DNA from 3 places in the Exiguobacterium sp. SL-10 genome. Region 3 is predicted to be linked to each of the others. Evidence: predicted binding sites of a transcription regulator. Region 3 holds the regulator's gene; each other region holds the start of a gene.
The links. Region 3 encodes LexA, which represses DNA repair genes until DNA is damaged. Its sites were predicted from a motif close to CGAACATATGTTCG; they were not measured.
Positions count from the first base shown of each region.

Region 1: the regulator LexA is predicted to act here: its motif matches at 1,743-1,756, upstream of uvrB (excinuclease ABC subunit UvrB).
Region 2: the regulator LexA is predicted to act here: its motif matches at 3,435-3,448, upstream of EVJ33_RS13260 (Y-family DNA polymerase).

Region 1 covers NZ_SJUP01000016.1:24,719-30,377, reverse strand. The annotation lists gene uvrB (excinuclease ABC subunit UvrB) at 1-1,689, opposite strand, end outside; gene EVJ33_RS13955 (sulfite exporter TauE/SafE family protein) at 1,834-2,688, shown strand; gene EVJ33_RS13950 (MIP/aquaporin family protein) at 2,790-3,497, shown strand; gene glpK (glycerol kinase GlpK) at 3,528-5,045, shown strand; gene EVJ33_RS13940 (IS1182 family transposase) at 5,174-5,659, opposite strand, start outside.
Region 2 covers NZ_SJUP01000014.1:28,278-33,936, reverse strand. The annotation lists gene EVJ33_RS13270 (SLAP domain-containing protein) at 20-841, opposite strand; partial or broken gene secA2 (accessory Sec system translocase SecA2) at 843-3,185, opposite strand; gene EVJ33_RS13260 (Y-family DNA polymerase) at 3,468-4,763, shown strand; gene EVJ33_RS13255 (YolD-like family protein) at 4,760-5,089, shown strand; gene EVJ33_RS13250 (SulP family inorganic anion transporter) at 5,086-5,659, opposite strand, start outside.
Region 3 covers NZ_SJUP01000003.1:225,501-231,159, forward strand. The annotation lists gene tkt (transketolase) at 1-147, opposite strand, end outside; gene EVJ33_RS05765 (DUF896 domain-containing protein) at 346-579, opposite strand; gene EVJ33_RS05770 (YneB family resolvase-like protein) at 640-1,284, opposite strand; gene EVJ33_RS05775 (hypothetical protein) at 1,357-1,590, opposite strand; gene lexA (transcriptional repressor LexA) at 1,796-2,416, shown strand; gene EVJ33_RS05785 (metal-binding protein) at 2,416-2,856, shown strand; gene EVJ33_RS05790 (P-loop nucleotide/nucleoside kinase family protein) at 2,943-3,428, opposite strand; gene EVJ33_RS05795 (DNA alkylation repair protein) at 3,494-4,597, opposite strand; gene glnA (type I glutamate--ammonia ligase) at 4,754-5,659, opposite strand, start outside.

The DNA.
Region 1 (5,659 bases), on a different contig from region 3:
CATCGAGTCGGTCATCTTATCCGCGAACAAGATGACGTGGCCGTTCGAGTTCCGGGCTGCCCGTCCGATCGTCTGGATGAGCGACCGGTCCGAACGGAGGAAGCCTTCCTTGTCGGCGTCGAGAATCGTGACGAGACTCACTTCCGGGATGTCTAGACCTTCCCGCAGCAAGTTGATTCCGACGAGGACGTCGTATTTTCCGAGACGCAAGTCGCGGATAATCTCAATCCGCTCGAGCGTCTTGATTTCCGAGTGCATATAGTTGACCTTGATGCCCGCTTCACGCAGATAGTCCGATAAGTCCTCGGCCATCTTCTTCGTGAGCGTCGTCACGAGGACGCGTTCGTCCTGTTTAATGCGCTCACGGATTTGGTCCATCAAGTAGTCAATCTGCCCTTTAATTGGGTGAATCTCAATCGTTGGATCGAGGAGACCCGTCGGTCGGATAATCTGTTCAATCATGTTCGGCGTATGTTCGAGCTCATACGGACCCGGTGTCGCCGAGATGAAGATGGCCTGGCTCAACTTCTTCTCGAACTCGTCAAACTTGAGCGGCCGGTTGTCCTTTGCCGACGGCAGACGGAAACCGTGGTCGACGAGCACTTGTTTCCGTGCTTGGTCCCCATTATACATCCCGCGCACTTGCGGGAGCGTCACGTGCGACTCATCAGCGATGAGCAAGAAGTCTTTCGGGAAGTAGTCGATGAGCGTGTACGGTGTCGCTCCTGCCTCCGTCAAGTTCAAATGGCGCGAATAGTTCTCAATGCCTGAACAGTAGCCCATCTCACGCATCATCTCGAGATCGTAGTTCGTCCGCTGCTCGAGACGTTGCGCCTCGAGTAACTTGCCTTCTTCACGGAACTTCTCAAGCTGTTGTTCGAGTTCGGCCTCGATGTTGACGATCGCTTTTTGTAACTTCTCGTCACGCGTGACGAAGTGGGATGCTGGGAAAATCGATACATGCTCGCGATCGGCGATGATTTCGCCGGTAAGCGGGTCCATCTCGCGAATCCGATCAATCTCGTCCCCGAAAAATTCGACGCGTAAGCACTGCTCGTCACGTGACGCCGGGAAGATTTCGACGACGTCCCCACGGACACGGAACCGACCCCGTTGGAAGTCGATGTCGTTCCGTTCATATTGGATGTCGATCAATTTGCGGAGCATTTGATCGCGCCCCATCTCTTTCCCAACACGGAGACTCAAGACGAGACTGTTATATTCTTCCGGGTTACCGAGACCGTAGATGCACGATACCGAAGCGACGATGATGACATCATCGCGCTCGAACAGAGCCGAGGTCGCCGAGTGGCGAAGTTTATCGATCTCATCGTTGATCGAGGCGTCTTTCTCGATGAACGTGTCGGTCGACGGCACGTACGCCTCTGGCTGATAGTAATCGTAATAGCTGACGAAATATTCGACGGCGTTGTTCGGGAAGAATTCTTTGAACTCGGAGTAGAGCTGTCCGGCGAGCGTCTTGTTGTGGGCCAAGACGAGCGTTGGCTTCTTCACTTCTTGGATGACGTTCGATACGGTGAACGTCTTCCCGGTACCGGTCGCCCCGAGTAACGTTTGGTACCGGTCGCCGCGATTGACACCCTCGACGAGCTGTCGAATCGCCTCCGGTTGGTCGCCGGCCGGCTTATATTCTGATTGTAAGCCGAACGGAACGCTAATCTTATCCATGTATATTCCTCGCTTTCTGTTCCTTGCATATTGACTTGATTATAGCACATACGCGAACAAATATTCGCTTCTGACACGCTTCCCAACTCGTTCCGCTTTTCGTTATGATGGAGAGTGAATCTAAATAGAAACGAGTTGGTCGTCATGTGGTCGCTTCTCTTCATCCCGCTCGGTGCCATCGTGGGTGCCTTGTCCGGATTCTTCGGTATCGGCGGCGGGGTCGTCATCGTCCCGGTGCTTCTCTTTAGTGGTTATTCGGCAGCAGAGGCCGTCGCCACGTCGCTCTTGTTCGTCGTCGGGACGAGCCTGTCCGGCGCGAAAAAACATACATCTCTCGGCAACGTGTCCTGGTCGACGGGTATCACGGTCGGATTGACCGGCGCCTTGACAGCACAGCTGTCGAGCCGACTCGTCCTCTCGATTTCCGGGACGTACGATTGGTTGTTGAACCTATTTTATCTCGCTATCCTATCTTATTTTGCCGTTACGCTATTAAAGAAAACATCAAAACCGCAGAAGCCTAAAAAATCAACACTCTTTGCCGGGATCATGATCGGGGCGATGGCCGGACTGTTGTCCGCCCTCCTCGGCATCGGTGGCGGGTTCATCATCGTCCCGCTCCTCGTCAGTTGGCTCGGCTTCACGACGCATCGCGGGGTCGGGACGAGCTTGGCTGCGGTCTTGTTCATCTCGCTCGGTGGCCTCGTCGGCTATCTGCCATCGCTGTCGCTCGATTATGTGACGCCGCTCGCCCTCGTCCTCGGGGCATTCATCGGTGCGCCGATCGGTGCAACACTGACGAATCGTTATAACGACAAAGAGATTTCAAGACGACTTGCTTGGCTCTATCTTTCCGTCATTGCGTCGATCATCCTCGACCTCGGCACTACGAGATTCCCCCTGCTCACATACGCGAGTTTGGCTGTCCTCCTTGCTTTTCTCGTCGGCATCACCCTCGATTTCAGACGGCGGTTTGTCAATCAAAACCACTTTTCATAAGAAAAGTGGTTTTTTTTGCATATTCGGTTTTGAAACGCTTACATTTGGGGCATATAATGAAGTGGTAAGCCAAATTTAATATGGAAGGAAGGGAGTATCACATGTCAGCATTCATCAGCGAAATTATTGGTACAATGCTACTCATCTTGCTCGGTAACGGTGTCGTCGCCGGCGTCGTCCTCCGTCACTCAAAAGCGGAGAACGCAGGCTGGATCGTCATCACGTTCGGTTGGGGCTTGGCCGTTATGGTCGGGGTTTATGCGGCCGGCATCTACGGAGGGGCGCACATCAACCCTGCCGTCACTATCGGACTTGCGACAGCAGGCTCATTCCCATGGGCCGATGTGCCAGGCTATATTTTGGCACAATTCATCGGGGCGTTCATCGGGGCCGTCCTCGTGTATGTCCATTACAAACCGCACTATGATGCGACCGACGACCCAGGCGCCAAATTGGCGACGTTCTCGACCGCACCAGGGATTCGTAACACGCCGTTCAACTTGATTGGGGAAATCATCGGCACGTTCGTCCTCGTCTTCGCCCTCTTGTCATTTGGGGCCAACACTTTTGCCGACGGATTGAATCCGCTCATCGTCGGTTTCTTGATTGTCTCGATTGGTCTCTCGCTTGGTGGTACAACGGGATATGCCATCAACCCAGCGCGTGACCTCGGGCCACGGATTGCGCATGCGATCCTTCCAATCAAAGGTAAAGGCACGTCGGACTGGGGCTACTCATGGATCCCGGTCGTCGGACCGATCATCGGGGCGGTCATCGCCGCATTGCTGTACGGCATTCTTGTACCATAATCTTTCTAATTTCTAAGGAGGCTCTCTCATATGGAGAAAGAAAAACGCTACATCTTAGCACTTGACCAAGGAACGACAAGCTCACGGGCCATCATCTTCGACCACGACGGCAAAATCGTCACGACCGCCCAGCGCGAGTTCAAACAATACTTCCCTAAGCCAGGCTGGGTCGAGCATAACGCCAATGAGATTTGGGGTTCCGTCCTCGCCGTCATGGCCGAGGCGTTCGGTTCGGCCGACATCGATCCGAAAGAGATCGCTGCCATCGGGATTACGAACCAACGGGAAACAGCCGTCGTCTGGGAGAAATCGACAGGTCGCCCGGTCTATAACGCTGTCGTCTGGCAATCACGTCAAACGGCCGGCATTTGTGATGAATTGAAGGAAGCGGGTCATGGCGACTTGTTCCGCGATAAGACGGGCCTCTTGATTGACGCCTACTTCTCAGGTACGAAAGTCAAATGGATTCTCGACAACGTCGAAGGTGCCCGCGAGAAAGCAGAAGCCGGTGACCTCCTCTTCGGAACGATCGACACTTGGCTCATCTGGAAACTGTCAGGCGGCCACGCCCACGTCACAGACTACTCGAACGCCTCACGGACGCTCATGTATAACATTTATGAGCAACAATGGGACGATGAACTGCTTGAGATCTTGACGGTACCAAAATCGATGCTCCCGGAAGTCAAACCGTCGAGTGAAGTATACGCCAACACGATCCCGTATCACTTCTTCGGCTTTGAAGTCCCAATCGCCGGCGCGGCCGGTGACCAACAGGCGGCCCTGTTCGGTCAGGCCTGCTTCGAGTCAGGGGAAGGCAAGAACACGTACGGAACAGGTTGCTTCATGCTCATGAACACGGGTGAAGAAGCCGTCAAATCAGACCACGGTCTGCTCACAACGATCGCATGGGGGTATAACGGTAAAGTCGAATATGCGCTCGAAGGTTCGATTTTCGTCGCCGGTTCAGCCATCCAATGGCTCCGTGATGGACTTCGTATGCTCAAGTCAGCGAAAGATACGGAACAGTACGCCAACCGCGTCGAAACGACAGACGGCGTCTACGTCGTCCCAGCCTTCGTCGGACTCGGTGCCCCGTACTGGAACTCGGACGTCCGCGGTGCCATCTTCGGCCTCACACGTGGGACGGAGAAAGAGCATTTCGTCCGGGCGACACTCGAGTCACTCGCTTATCAGACGCGCGACGTCTTGACGGCGATGGAACAAGATTCTGGCATCGAGTTGAAGACACTCCGCGTCGATGGTGGTGCGGTCAACAACAACTTCCTCATGCAGTTCCAAGCGGACATCTTGAACGTCCCGGTTGAACGGCCGGAAGTGAGCGAGACGACGGCTCTCGGTGCCGCCTACCTCGCCGGTCTCGCCGTCGGCTTCTGGAAAGACCAAGCTGAGATCAAACAACAGTGGAAACTCGACCACCAGTTCGAACCGAAGATGGACGAGTCACACCGCGAAAATCTTTATAAAGGCTGGCAACACGCAGTCGAAGCGACAATGGGCTTCAAACCATCAAAACTTGAGCTTTAATCGAACGCACGAAAGGGAGCATCCACCAAGGATGCTCCCTTCAGATTGTAGACAAAGTCACGTTTCAGGCGAACTGAAACGTGATTTTGTCGTTTTCGGGCCTTTAGGCGCTCTGCCCGAGCCCCTTTTCAAGCGGGCTGGGCGTTCTTCCATGCCCAGCCCGCCATCTTCTTGAGATTGAGGGCAGCAAAAGTAAGCATCGCCTGCATTGAAACTTTTTCAAGTCCCCGATAACGGGTCCAACGCATGCCATGCTTCTCTTTTGCGTCCGCGAACACGCGCTCGACCGTCTGTTTACGACGGTCATAGATGTTGCGGTTCAATTCCGTGTGGCGGAGGTCTTCGACCTCGTCCATATAGGGTTGCCAGAGGTGTCGCTCGATTATCCGCTGGTGCTTCTGGCTCTTCGTGCACTGCTCGAGCAGCGGGCAGTTCACACAAACCGCGGGATTCGAGACGTACTTGCGTTTCCCCTCGCGCATCGTCGTACTGTACGTTAATAACTCGTTGTTTGGACAGATGTAGACGTCATGGTGCTCGTCGTAGATGAAATCCTTGGTCTTGAAGGCGCCCTTCTTACCCTTCGGGCGAGTGTATGGGAAGACCGGCAGGAT
Region 2 (5,659 bases), on a different contig from region 3:
GTCAGGGATGGTCATATCGTCACGAACGGATTCGAATCGAGATCGGTCCGTTGCTCTCGCTTTCCGGCCGCTTAAAGCGGACGTGGAGCGGATAGTCGTGTTTCGGTAAAATCGGCTCGGCGAGCACGGCGTCGGCCCAGCCGACGACCTCGTCCCGTTGCATCAGCTCGAGCGGGAGGCGTGGGATTTGGAGCGCCTGCTCGGCATAACCGTTCCGGACGAGGAGCGAGGCCCCAATCTCCGTGTCGGTCACGTCGAGATGGACGAGCAACAAATCGAACTGGCCTTCGGCGACCGGTCGGCTGAGGATGTTCATCCGTTTCAGGCGATGCCATGCCACGTCCGGGAACGCATCGCGCTCACTGTCCGTCACGTCTTGGAGCGGTGCCGTCGGGTTCATTTGGAAGGCGAGCTGAATCGACTCGGTATCGAGGTCGTCGACATCGGTGAACAGTTCCTCCTCAAAGAAGTCGAGATAGACGGGCTTGCTCGTCATCGCCTCGAACGACGGCAAGTCCATCCGGCTGAGCATCTTCTGGCCGAGCGGTTCGCGGCGTTCGTTCAACAAGAGCACCGGAATCTCGTCGAGCGAGAACTCGGTCGCGACCGTGTTGCGGAACAAGGCGACCACGGACAGACCGCCCGGGTTCTTCGTCGCACTGAGCAGTTCGATCGACAACTGATTATCCGCGAGCGGTGGCAACGTCGTCGCATGATAACGGAACACGTACTCATCTTCTTTCGAAATGTCCATTCCTTCATCGAACACGAGGCGGAGCGTCCGCTCGTCATCTTGACGGATCACCGTCTCAACTTTCTTTCGTTTCAACAGTCCGAACATGTCACAGCCCCTCCTCTTCCCGTTGCGCAAAGTATAGGTCTAACTGGCACAGTTGAATCGTCACGTCGCGGGCGATGTCGAGATACGTCTCTTGGAAAATCTCGAGCCCTTCCTTGCCGAACTGACGGCTCGGGTCTTCCTGGCCGTAGCTGCGGAGCCCGATCCCTTCTTTCAAGGCGTTCATCGTCGTCAAATGGTTCGTCCAGCGGATCATCGAGATGGCTGAGCAACTGTTGACGGGCGAAGGCGATGACTTCCGGGTACCCTTCGATGCGCTCTTGCGCCGTCTCGATGATCCCGTCGATCCATGGTGCGACCTCTTGTTTCAACTCGTCTTTATCTCCGACCGTCTCCGGCCATGGCAGTGTCTGTTGTGTCAAATAGACATAGTCCTCGAGCAAGGCATCTTTCGCCCACTCCTCCGGCACGAGCTCGGCATCGATGTGGCGGTCGAGCGTCTCTTCGAGCGCGAGGCGCATCATCGCGAGCACGTTGTTCAAGATGACCGTCGCGTTGGCGTCGACCGCCTCGTCACGGATCGTATAGATGATGCGGCGCTGCTCGTTCAAGACGTCGTCGAGTTTGAACATGTAGTCGCGGACCGAGACACCGACGCCTTCAATCGTCGTCTGGGCGTATTCGATGATATCGCCGGCTTCCTTGTGGCGAATCTCCCCGTGCTCGTCCGGCTTCAGTTTGTGTTCGACCCGTTTCAATCGCTCGGCGGCGTACCGTTTGACGAGGTCGTCCTCGAGCGAGACGAAGAAACGTGACATGCCCGGGTCGCCTTGGCGCCCCGACCGGCCGCGGAGCTGGTTGTCGACGCGGAGCTGGTTGTCGACGCGGAGCGACTCGTGACGTTCCGTCCCGATGACGTACAAACCGCCGCGCTCGCGCGCCGTCTCGTCTAAGACGATGTCGGTCCCGCGTCCAGCCATGTTCGTCGCAATCGTCACGTGCCCGAGGCGTCCAGCCTCGGCGATGATCTCGGCTTCTTGGGCGACCGTCTTCGCGTTCAACAGCTCATGCTTGATGCCTTGTCGCTCGAGCTGTTCGCTGACGGCCTCCGACTGGGCAATCGATGTCGTCCCGATTAAGATCGGTTGTCCCGTCGCGTGAATGGCCGCCACTTCTTGTCCGACCGCCGCATATTTATGGGCGATCGTGTCAAAGACGCGGTCCGGCAAGTCTTCACGCAGACGCGGCCGGTTCGTCGGCACTTGGACGACGTCCATCTGATACGTCTTCATGAACTCTTCGCGTGACGTCTGCGCCGTACCCGTCATGCCACCGAGGAGCGGATACATCCGGAAGTAGTGTTGAATCGTGATCTCGGCCGTCGTCTTATTCTCTTCGGTGATGTCGAGCTGTTCTTTCGCCTCGAGCGCCTGATGGAGGCCTTCCGACAGACTGCGTCCTTCCATGACCCGGCCCGTGAACAAATCGATCAACTCGATCTTGCCTTCTTGGACGATATAGTCGACGTCCCGCTCGAACAACACGTTCGCCCGGAGCGCCTGCATCATGTAGTGATAGAGGACGTGGTGCTCGGCGGAGAACAAGTTATCGACCGAGAACAACGCCTCGATTTTCTCGATGCCCTGATCCGAGAACATGACGGCGCGCGCCTCGAGGTCGACCGTATAGTCGTCTTCCGTCAATTGACCGAACACGGCTTGGGCGAGCCGTTTCAAGCGGACGTGTGACTCGTCCTTCTGGGCGATGATGAGCGGCGTCTTCGCCTCGTCGATTAAGACGCTGTCGACTTCATCGAGCAAGGCGAAATGGAACGGACGCTGCACGCGTTCTTCCGGCGAGCCGACCAAATGGTCCCGAAGATAGTCGAACCCGAACTCAGTCCCGACCCCGTATGTAATGTCGCCGCATATGCCGCTTGTTTGTCAGGAAGCTCCATCTCCGGTACGTTCAGTCCGACCGTGAGGCCGAGGAACGTGTGAATCTTCCCGATCTGTTCGGCGTCACGTTGCGCCAAATAGTCGTTCACCGTGATGACATGGACGCCTTTCCCTTCAAGCGCCTTGACGAACGCAGGCAATGCCGCGACGAGCGTCTTCCCTTCCCCGGTCGGCATCTCCGCAATATTCCCTTCGAGGAGCGCGAGACCTCCGATGAGCTGGACGTCATAGTGACGGAGCCCGATCGTGCGGACCGATGCCTCGCGGACGAGGGCGAACCCTTCCTCCGTGATGGCGCGGACGTCCGCACCGTCCGTGAGCCGCTGTTTCAATTCGAGCGCGTACTGGCGAAGCGCTGCATCGTCCAATGCTTGCATCGTCTCCTCGTACGCGTTGATGCGTTCGACTTGTTTCTTATAGGTTTTCAATCATCGTGCCTGATCATTGGTCAATTGCTTCACAAAATCAATCACAGGATAGCCTCCATCGTCCGAAACCATATTTGTCTAGCTACCCTCCCATTATACCGGATTTTGTTTCTCCCTCGCTTTATTATTTCGGTAAATCCCAAAAAGTTGGAATTTCATCATGCATTTCACCCTTTTTTTGACTTCTTTCAAATTTCTTTTCATTTTTCTATTTGAGACGGCGTGAGACCGTGATACGATGAAAAAAACAGAACGTTTGTTCGTAAAAAAGGAGAGGTGGCTATGCGACGTCGGATTTTTTGTATCGACAGCGTCTCGTTCTACGCCAGTTGCGAGTGCGCCGCCCGCAAGTTGAACCCGTACAAGACAAAGCTCGTCGTCTTATCGAACTTACAGGACAACGGCGCCCTCGTCCTCGCCGCGACGCCGCCCATGAAACAGCTCGGCATCAAGACCGGCTCTAGACGGTTCCACATCGACCGCTTGCCGTGGCACGAGCGGCGGCACGTCATCTACGCCGAGGCCCGGATGAGTCATTATTTGAACGTGTCCGTACAAATCGTCCATATCTTGCATCAGTTCGCGCCCCCGGAGGCGATTCGCGTTTACTCGATTGATGAGACGCTCGTCGACTTGACCGGGACGGAGCAACTGTTCGGGAACGATGCGCACGTCGCCCGCCTCATCCGCTCGACCGTGTTCCGCTATACCGGCATCCCGGTCACGATCGGCATCGGACCAAACAACGTCCTCGCCAAGCTCGTCCTCGACTTGCATGGGAAAAAGACGGGTGTCGCCAGCTGTTTCCTCCACGACGTCGAACGATTGATCCACCCGGCCCCGATCGGCAAGATGTGGGGCGTCGGCGCGAAGATGGAAGTCCATCTCCGGCGGCTCGGCATCGACACGATCGGTGACCTCGCCCGCTATCCGCTCGAGACGCTCCATGAGAAGTTCGGCGTCATCGGCGCCGAGCTGTGGCATCACGCCTGGGGCATCGACGAGTCACCGACGATCCTCCCGCCAAGCTCGTTATTCGGGGCAAAGCGACAGCGGCCGCGGACGATCGGTCATGGCATCACGCTCATGAAGGACTATACGACGTATGCGGCCATCCGGCTCGTCTTGCAGGCCATTGCCGTCGAGGTCGGGATGCGGACGCGGCAGGCCGGACTCGTCGGCGGCAGCATCCATCTCGGTGTCCGTTACACCCGGACGAGCGAGCGGCGCGGCTTCAGCAAACAAAAAAAGCTCGCCCGCTTCACAGCGGACGAGCGCGAGTTCTTGCCGGTATTATTGACGCTCTTCCTCGACGCGTGGGACGAGACGGAGGCCGTACGTTACGTCTCGGTCGCCCTCGGCAAGCTCGAGCCTCGCAGCGACCACGTCCAGCTGTCGTTCTTCGAGGACGAGTGGGCCCGAGCACGCCGGTTCGACTTCCTCGACCTTGTCGACAGCTTGAACGTCCGTTTCGGGCGCGGCACGATTCGGCCGGCGTCGAGCTTATTGAAAGACAGTCCGCTCCGGACGCGGCAACGCCTCATCGGCGGACATAAACAAGGAGGTGAATCGTCATGAGCCAGACCCGCTACAAAGACCGCGGTGAATTGAAATGGATTCCGTTCCTCATGCCCGAGCACGTAGCGCTCTTGAAGAAATATTACGCCCACGTCCAAAAGATCGAGCTGCCCGATTTGGATGAGCAGCTCCTCTATCTGTGGCAAACCGAGCTCGAACGCGCCATCCGGGAAGGAGACGCCGTCGAGCTAACGCTGTTCGACAACGGCATGACCCATACGGTGCGCGGCTACGTCCACGCCATCTATTACGCCGAGCGTGAAGTCGAGCTGTTCGACACAGACGTGCGCCGCATCCCGTTCGGTCAGATTCTGTCCGTCCGTTAAGACGCGTCAATCGCTTCCTGTGTCGTCTCGAACGTGTCGACATGATCGAGCACGCCGTAATGCGTGAGCGTCTGCCGCACGGGTGCCGATAAGTGCGCGAAGACGACACGACGGTCGGCCACCTTTAACTCCCGGACGACGCGGCGAATCTCTTCGACGGCCGTCACATCGATGACCGGACAACGGTGGAAGTTGAAGATGAACACGTCAGGCTCGTCATGGATATGATGCAATACGTGCTCGAACATCTCGATTGCCCCGAAGAAGAGCGGACCCTCGACACTGAAGACGACTTGACCGTCGCGCGTCACGTACCGTTCCGTCTGTTCGCGGACGTCAATCGTATCGGCCATCCGTTTCGCGAACAAGGCGAGCGCACAGATGACCCCGACCTCGACGGCGACGACGAGGTCGACGAACACGGTCAGCCCGAGCGTGACGAGCAAAACGAGCGATTCGGCCGACCGATGCTTGAGCATCTCGAAGACGTGGTGCCGCTCCGACATGTTCCAAGCGACGCGCATCAGAATCGGGGCGAGGGCGGCCAGTGGGACATAGCTCGCGAGCGGT
Region 3 (5,659 bases):
ATCCGTCCAAAGTGTGAACGCCATCGGAGCCGCACCCATCGGCATCCCCGGGTGACCAGAGTTCGCTTTTTGGACCGCATCGATTGAGAGCGTCCGAATCGAGTTAATCGCTAATAGTTCTTTAGTAGTTGTTTCCACTAATTTCATCCTCTCTGTTGTTACAAAGTTTCTACCCGTCATATTTTAGCACACTCATTCGTGTGTCACAACTAATTAATTAGTATAACACATTAAATGGAATCGTTTACTTCCTTTCGCTTGAAAACGCATCAATAAGCCCCCCTGATCAGCGTTCGCGTATAACAAACATGCACACCCTATATGAAATAGGATGTGCATTCATGGTCATTCCGAGCGGTGACGTTTCTGCTCGTCTTTTAGTTTTTCTGGCGTCACGTCGTTCCCGTCCGGATCGACGACCTTCATTCCCATCATCTGTGATTTGAATGATTGGCGGAACGCTTGCAAATATTGTTGACGTAGTACTTGTTGCTCGTCCATCTCTTGAGTTGATAGACCATCTGTTTTCGCTTTGTTGGCGAGGAAATTGATTCGCTCCAACTGTTCAGGTGCTAGCATCAGGCTCGCCCCCTCTCTACTGAATTTGTTCTTCTACTGTACAAAATCAGCGAGCAGGAATCAAGTTTCTGGTACCGATACATGCTCCAAATAGCGTCGATTCACGGTCGCTTTCGATACCTCATAACCAAAACCCCGGAGCGTGGCCGCAATTTCAGCGAACGTGAGCCCACGCTCGCGCAGTTGGACGATTTCCTCAATCGGGACCTCGATTCGGCTCCGACCACCTTGGTCGTGGTGCTGAATATTTCGGTGCGGATTGAAGCCATTTGCGACCGCCCGGCGCATTCCACGCGATATTTTAGCGTTATGAATCTTACGTTGATACTCTTCGACGACACTCACGATTTCGAGCACCATTTTCTCGGCATCAGAGACGACGTATTCATCGGACGACTGCATCGTCAACAAGCGGACGTTATGCTTCATGAGTGTATGCAAGATGGCAATTTTCGCGTTTCCCCGCCCCAGACGACTGTCATCGCTAACGAGCACAGCATCGAGGTGGGACGTCGAAACGTGCTCCAACAAATCAAGTAATCCAGTCCGATTGACCTCATACCCGCTCTCTTGCTCGCTGATCACATCAACGATTTCGGCGTCAAGACGTTTCGCCATCTGCGTCAATTCGTCCGCCTGGCGACTGAGCGATGTCTCTTGGGTGGACTTGTTCGTCGATACGCGACAATAAATGACGACCCTCATCGCGTCACTTCCTTTCTCTCCATTCGCCCTCTACGATACACAGGTTTAGGGGCTGTACGCAATCAGAAAAGATTATTCGGCGGCGAACCACGTCGTCTCGTCGTTCTCTTCCTCGTCTCGTTCAGCGAGAATGTGCGCTTCGAGCGTCTCCGCCTCGGTCAAGGCGACTTCTTCTTCAATGCTGTGTTCGACTTTTTGTTCGGTCACGGCGACCTCATTGTTACGCAGCTCACCGACTGCAAAAAATGCGAACATACCAAGTGCCAACATGCCGACTAAAATGATTCCATTAATAGTATCTCTCATGATGATTACCTCCTGGGAATAAGAATGCACGTTCTCGGGAACGTTTGTTCGTTTATCTGTTCTCATCATAAAACAAGAACTTCTGTTCGGTCAAGTAGAAAAAAACGAACGAATGTTTGTGCGCTCATGTGTTCTTGTGTTAAACTAAATCCATAAAGAATAGGATGCGTTCGCAGGTTATTCGACATAATCGAGGTGAAATCCATTGAAAAAAATGTCAGCAAGACAACAACAGATTCTTGATTTTATAAAAGCTGAGGTCCGAGCAAAAGGGTATCCCCCTTCAGTCCGCGAAATCGGCGAAGCTGTCGGGCTCGCATCGAGCTCGACCGTCCACGGCCACTTGGACCGTCTTGAAAAACGTGGATTGATTCGACGTGACAAAACGAAGCCACGTGCCATCGAGATTTTGGATGAAGAGATGTCAGTCGTCGAAGACCATGATGCCGTTATGTATGTGCCGGTCATCGGGAAAGTTACAGCCGGTACGCCGATCACAGCGATCGAGAACGTGGAAGAACACTTCCCGCTCCCGGCTCACGTCGTCGGATCCGACAACGTTTACATGCTTTCGGTCTCCGGAGACTCAATGATTAACGCAGGAATTTTGGATGGGGACCGCGTCCTCGTTCGTCAACAGAACACGGCCGACAATGGAGAGATTGTCGTCGCTATGACCGATGAAGGCGAAGCGACCGTGAAACGGATTTATAAAGAGGCTTCGAAAGTTCGCCTCCAACCGGAGAACGACGAGCTTGAAGCGATGTATTTCGATAACGTGTCAATTTTAGGGAAGGTCATCGGTGTATACCGCACGATTCACTAATGGCGAGTGGCAAGACACATACCCGTACAAATCTCGTGGCAATCGGTGCTCTAGCGATTGCCACGCCTTTTATTGACATCGATGTGCCGACGGTTTTCCTGCTCGGCGCTCTCATCGGGACGTTCTGGCTCTCCCCGGACCTCGATTTGAAGTCGGACGCCTACTACCGATGGGGGCCGCTCCGGGGCTTTTGGCTCCCTTACGTGAAGCTCATGCCTCACCGATCGCTGTTTTCACATCTGCCGCTGTTGAGCGATCTCATCCGGGTCGTCTATCTCGGCTTCCCGCTCACGCTTGTTCTCACGCTCACACCGTATGAGGAAGCTGTCAGCTCTTGGCTCGACCTGAACGGAGTGGCATGCTTCTTCGGACTCGTCTTCGCGACGACGCTACATACCGCGCTCGACTACGCGTCTACGTTCCTGAAGCGTGCGTTTTAAACAGATAGTTATGCTATACACCTAAAAGGGCAACCCGTCTAGTAGACTGGGCTGCCCTTTTTTAAGCGTCTGAAGATATTAACGGATTAATCATACTCGACAATTCGGATTCCTTCCGACTCAGAAGGTGCTTCAAAAAATGAAGTGACATAATCGAACACTTCTTTTGTGTCAAATACTGCTCGCTCAGGCATTTCTGTCCGCCTGTTAGCAATTTGTCTCATACACTGCTCGTCGCTAAGGTTCAGATAAATCAATTGATGGTCTGCACCAACCTCAGTCGCCATGGCAAGAAACCATTGACGTAGACCGATTGTGTTGGCCGGGAAGTCCATCACGACATCCACCCCTACTTCAAGCATGCGCTGGACAGTTGTTTCTACGATTGGTTTGAGAAGTTCAGCGTGTCGTCTGTAATTTTCGAACGTATGAATCTGATTAGGATAAAGTGCCTGTAACCACTCATCTTCAGACAACCGTACCGCATGCTTTTCGAGCTCGATTCGCTTGGATGTCGTTGATTTCCCTGCCCCCATCTTCCCACAAAGAAAAAATAATGTCCCTTTTTCCATCGTGATCATCTCTCCTGTCCACACAGATTTGGGTGCTGGCATCATATTGTATCGCAAAGTATGAATCAATCATTACGTTGATGCAACATGATGTGATTCTCAGCGACTTCGCGACCATTTACCAACAAGACGATTCGATGCTCACCCGGATAATGCCTACGGGTCGTCAAATCAGACCAGTTATGAACTCTATTCGCTGCAAGTCGCGCACCCCCGGCGACGATTTTATTCGCTAACAGGAAGGCTTTACGACTCGCTTTCCCGTTCGCTTTTATGAAATCGATGGCGTATTCGACACGAATATAGGCGGCATCTCCTGGACGAATCGACATCTCATACTGAATCTCGCACGCCTCACCTATGCTGATCACATTCGGATGTATCGTAATCGATGCGTTGACGGTTAAATCTGTTTCTTGCGTATAACCAAACAATGTTAACGCGTCCGGGTGTGCAGATTTAATTAACGTTCGGCACGCATGTCTGATGACCCAGTCGGTATGAGGATGTTCGCCTTGCCATCGACGCGAGACTTCGAGCACGGCTTCAGGGTGATCTTTCGAGATATCGTTGAGGTTGTTGGCGACACTTTTTCTTACATATAATGAGGGGTCTCGTTTTAATAACTCTAAAACTGCCAACACTGGAGCCGGGTCTTCTTTGAACATCGGTAACGATTCCGCCCACGGAAGACGCGGGCGACAGCCTTCACTTGCCAACCTTCGTACATGCTCATCCGGATGCTCGGCCCATGCCATCATGCGATCAAGCACTCGCGTCGAATCACGAAGCAGAAAAGATCGGATCGCGAATTCAGAAGACGATTTCTGGGTGAAGAGTTCGAGCGCTGACATCGAACGTTCCCAATGTTCTTCAGCCTGTCCATGGACTGCTACGAAGTCCGGAAAGAATAAATATGAAAAGCCGATACAATCGTCAGCAATTTCAACCAATATGTCCAAAGCCGATTCGTAATGTTGAGGTAAGTACTGCCCGAGTTTTGTCGAGATCCGGCGAGTACGCCCTTTCAATGCTAACGCTTCCCATGATTCATCTACAATCGATGCGACAAATGCCTGTACGTCAAACGATGGGTAAACGGATTGAATACGTCGTCCAAATTCTAGCAAAAAGTCCTCATGATCTACCTCTTTTAATGGTGTCGCCACTTCTTGCACCTCGCTAAGTTTCGTCTATTTTGCTCATCCAGCCATACCTACTCCCTCATTATATAGAGTGATAGAAAAAGAGTCCTGAATGAGTTCTTCTTGCGAAGACTCGTTCAGGACTCTGATTGGTAGGGTTAACGTCCCCAGTTCATCGACTTAGTAGAGCGTCATGTACTGATCGCGTTCCCACTCCGTCACTTGTGTGCGGAACATATCCCACTCGATTTCTTTCAACTCGAGGAAGTGTTCACCGATGTGGTCACCGAGAGCATCCATCACGACTTTGTCGGCACGAAGGACTTCGAGTGCGTCGAAGAGTGTAGCCGGAAGGTCGTCAATGCCGTTCGCAACACGCTCTGGCTTGTCCATCACGTAGATGTTGCTGTCGATCGGCTTCGGAGCCGTCATGTCTTTCTCGATTCCGTCAAGGCCAGATGCCAAGAGAGTCGACAAGGCGAGATACGGGTTCGCCGCTGGGTCAACCGAACGTACTTCGATACGCGTCGAGAGGCCACGGGCCGCAGGTACACGAACGAGTGGTGAACGGTTGCGCGCGCTCCATGCTACATAGCAAGGTGCTTCGTAACCAGGTACGAGGCGCTTGTACGAGTTGACCGTCGGGTTACAGACAGCTGTGAACGCACGAGCGTGCTCGAGAATTCCTGCCGTGAAGGCGCGTGCTGTGTCTGACAATTCCATTTCGCCGTTTGGATCGTAGAAGACGTTCGTGTCACCTTTGAAAAGCGACATGTTGGCATGCATCCCAGAACCGTTGACACCGAAGAGCGGTTTCGGCATGAACGTCGCATGAAGGCCATATTTCGCCGCGATTGTCTTGACGACGAGTTTGAACGTTTGGATGTTGTCAGCCGTTGTGACTGCATCCGCATATTTGAAGTCGATTTCGTGCTGTCCTGGAGCGACTTCGTGGTGTGACGCTTCGATTTCGAAGCCCATGTTTTCGAGCTCGATGACGATCTCTTTACGGCAGTTCTCGCCGAGATCGACCGGTGCCAAGTCGAAGTATCCGCCTTGGTCGTTGAGTTCGAGTGTTGGTTGCCC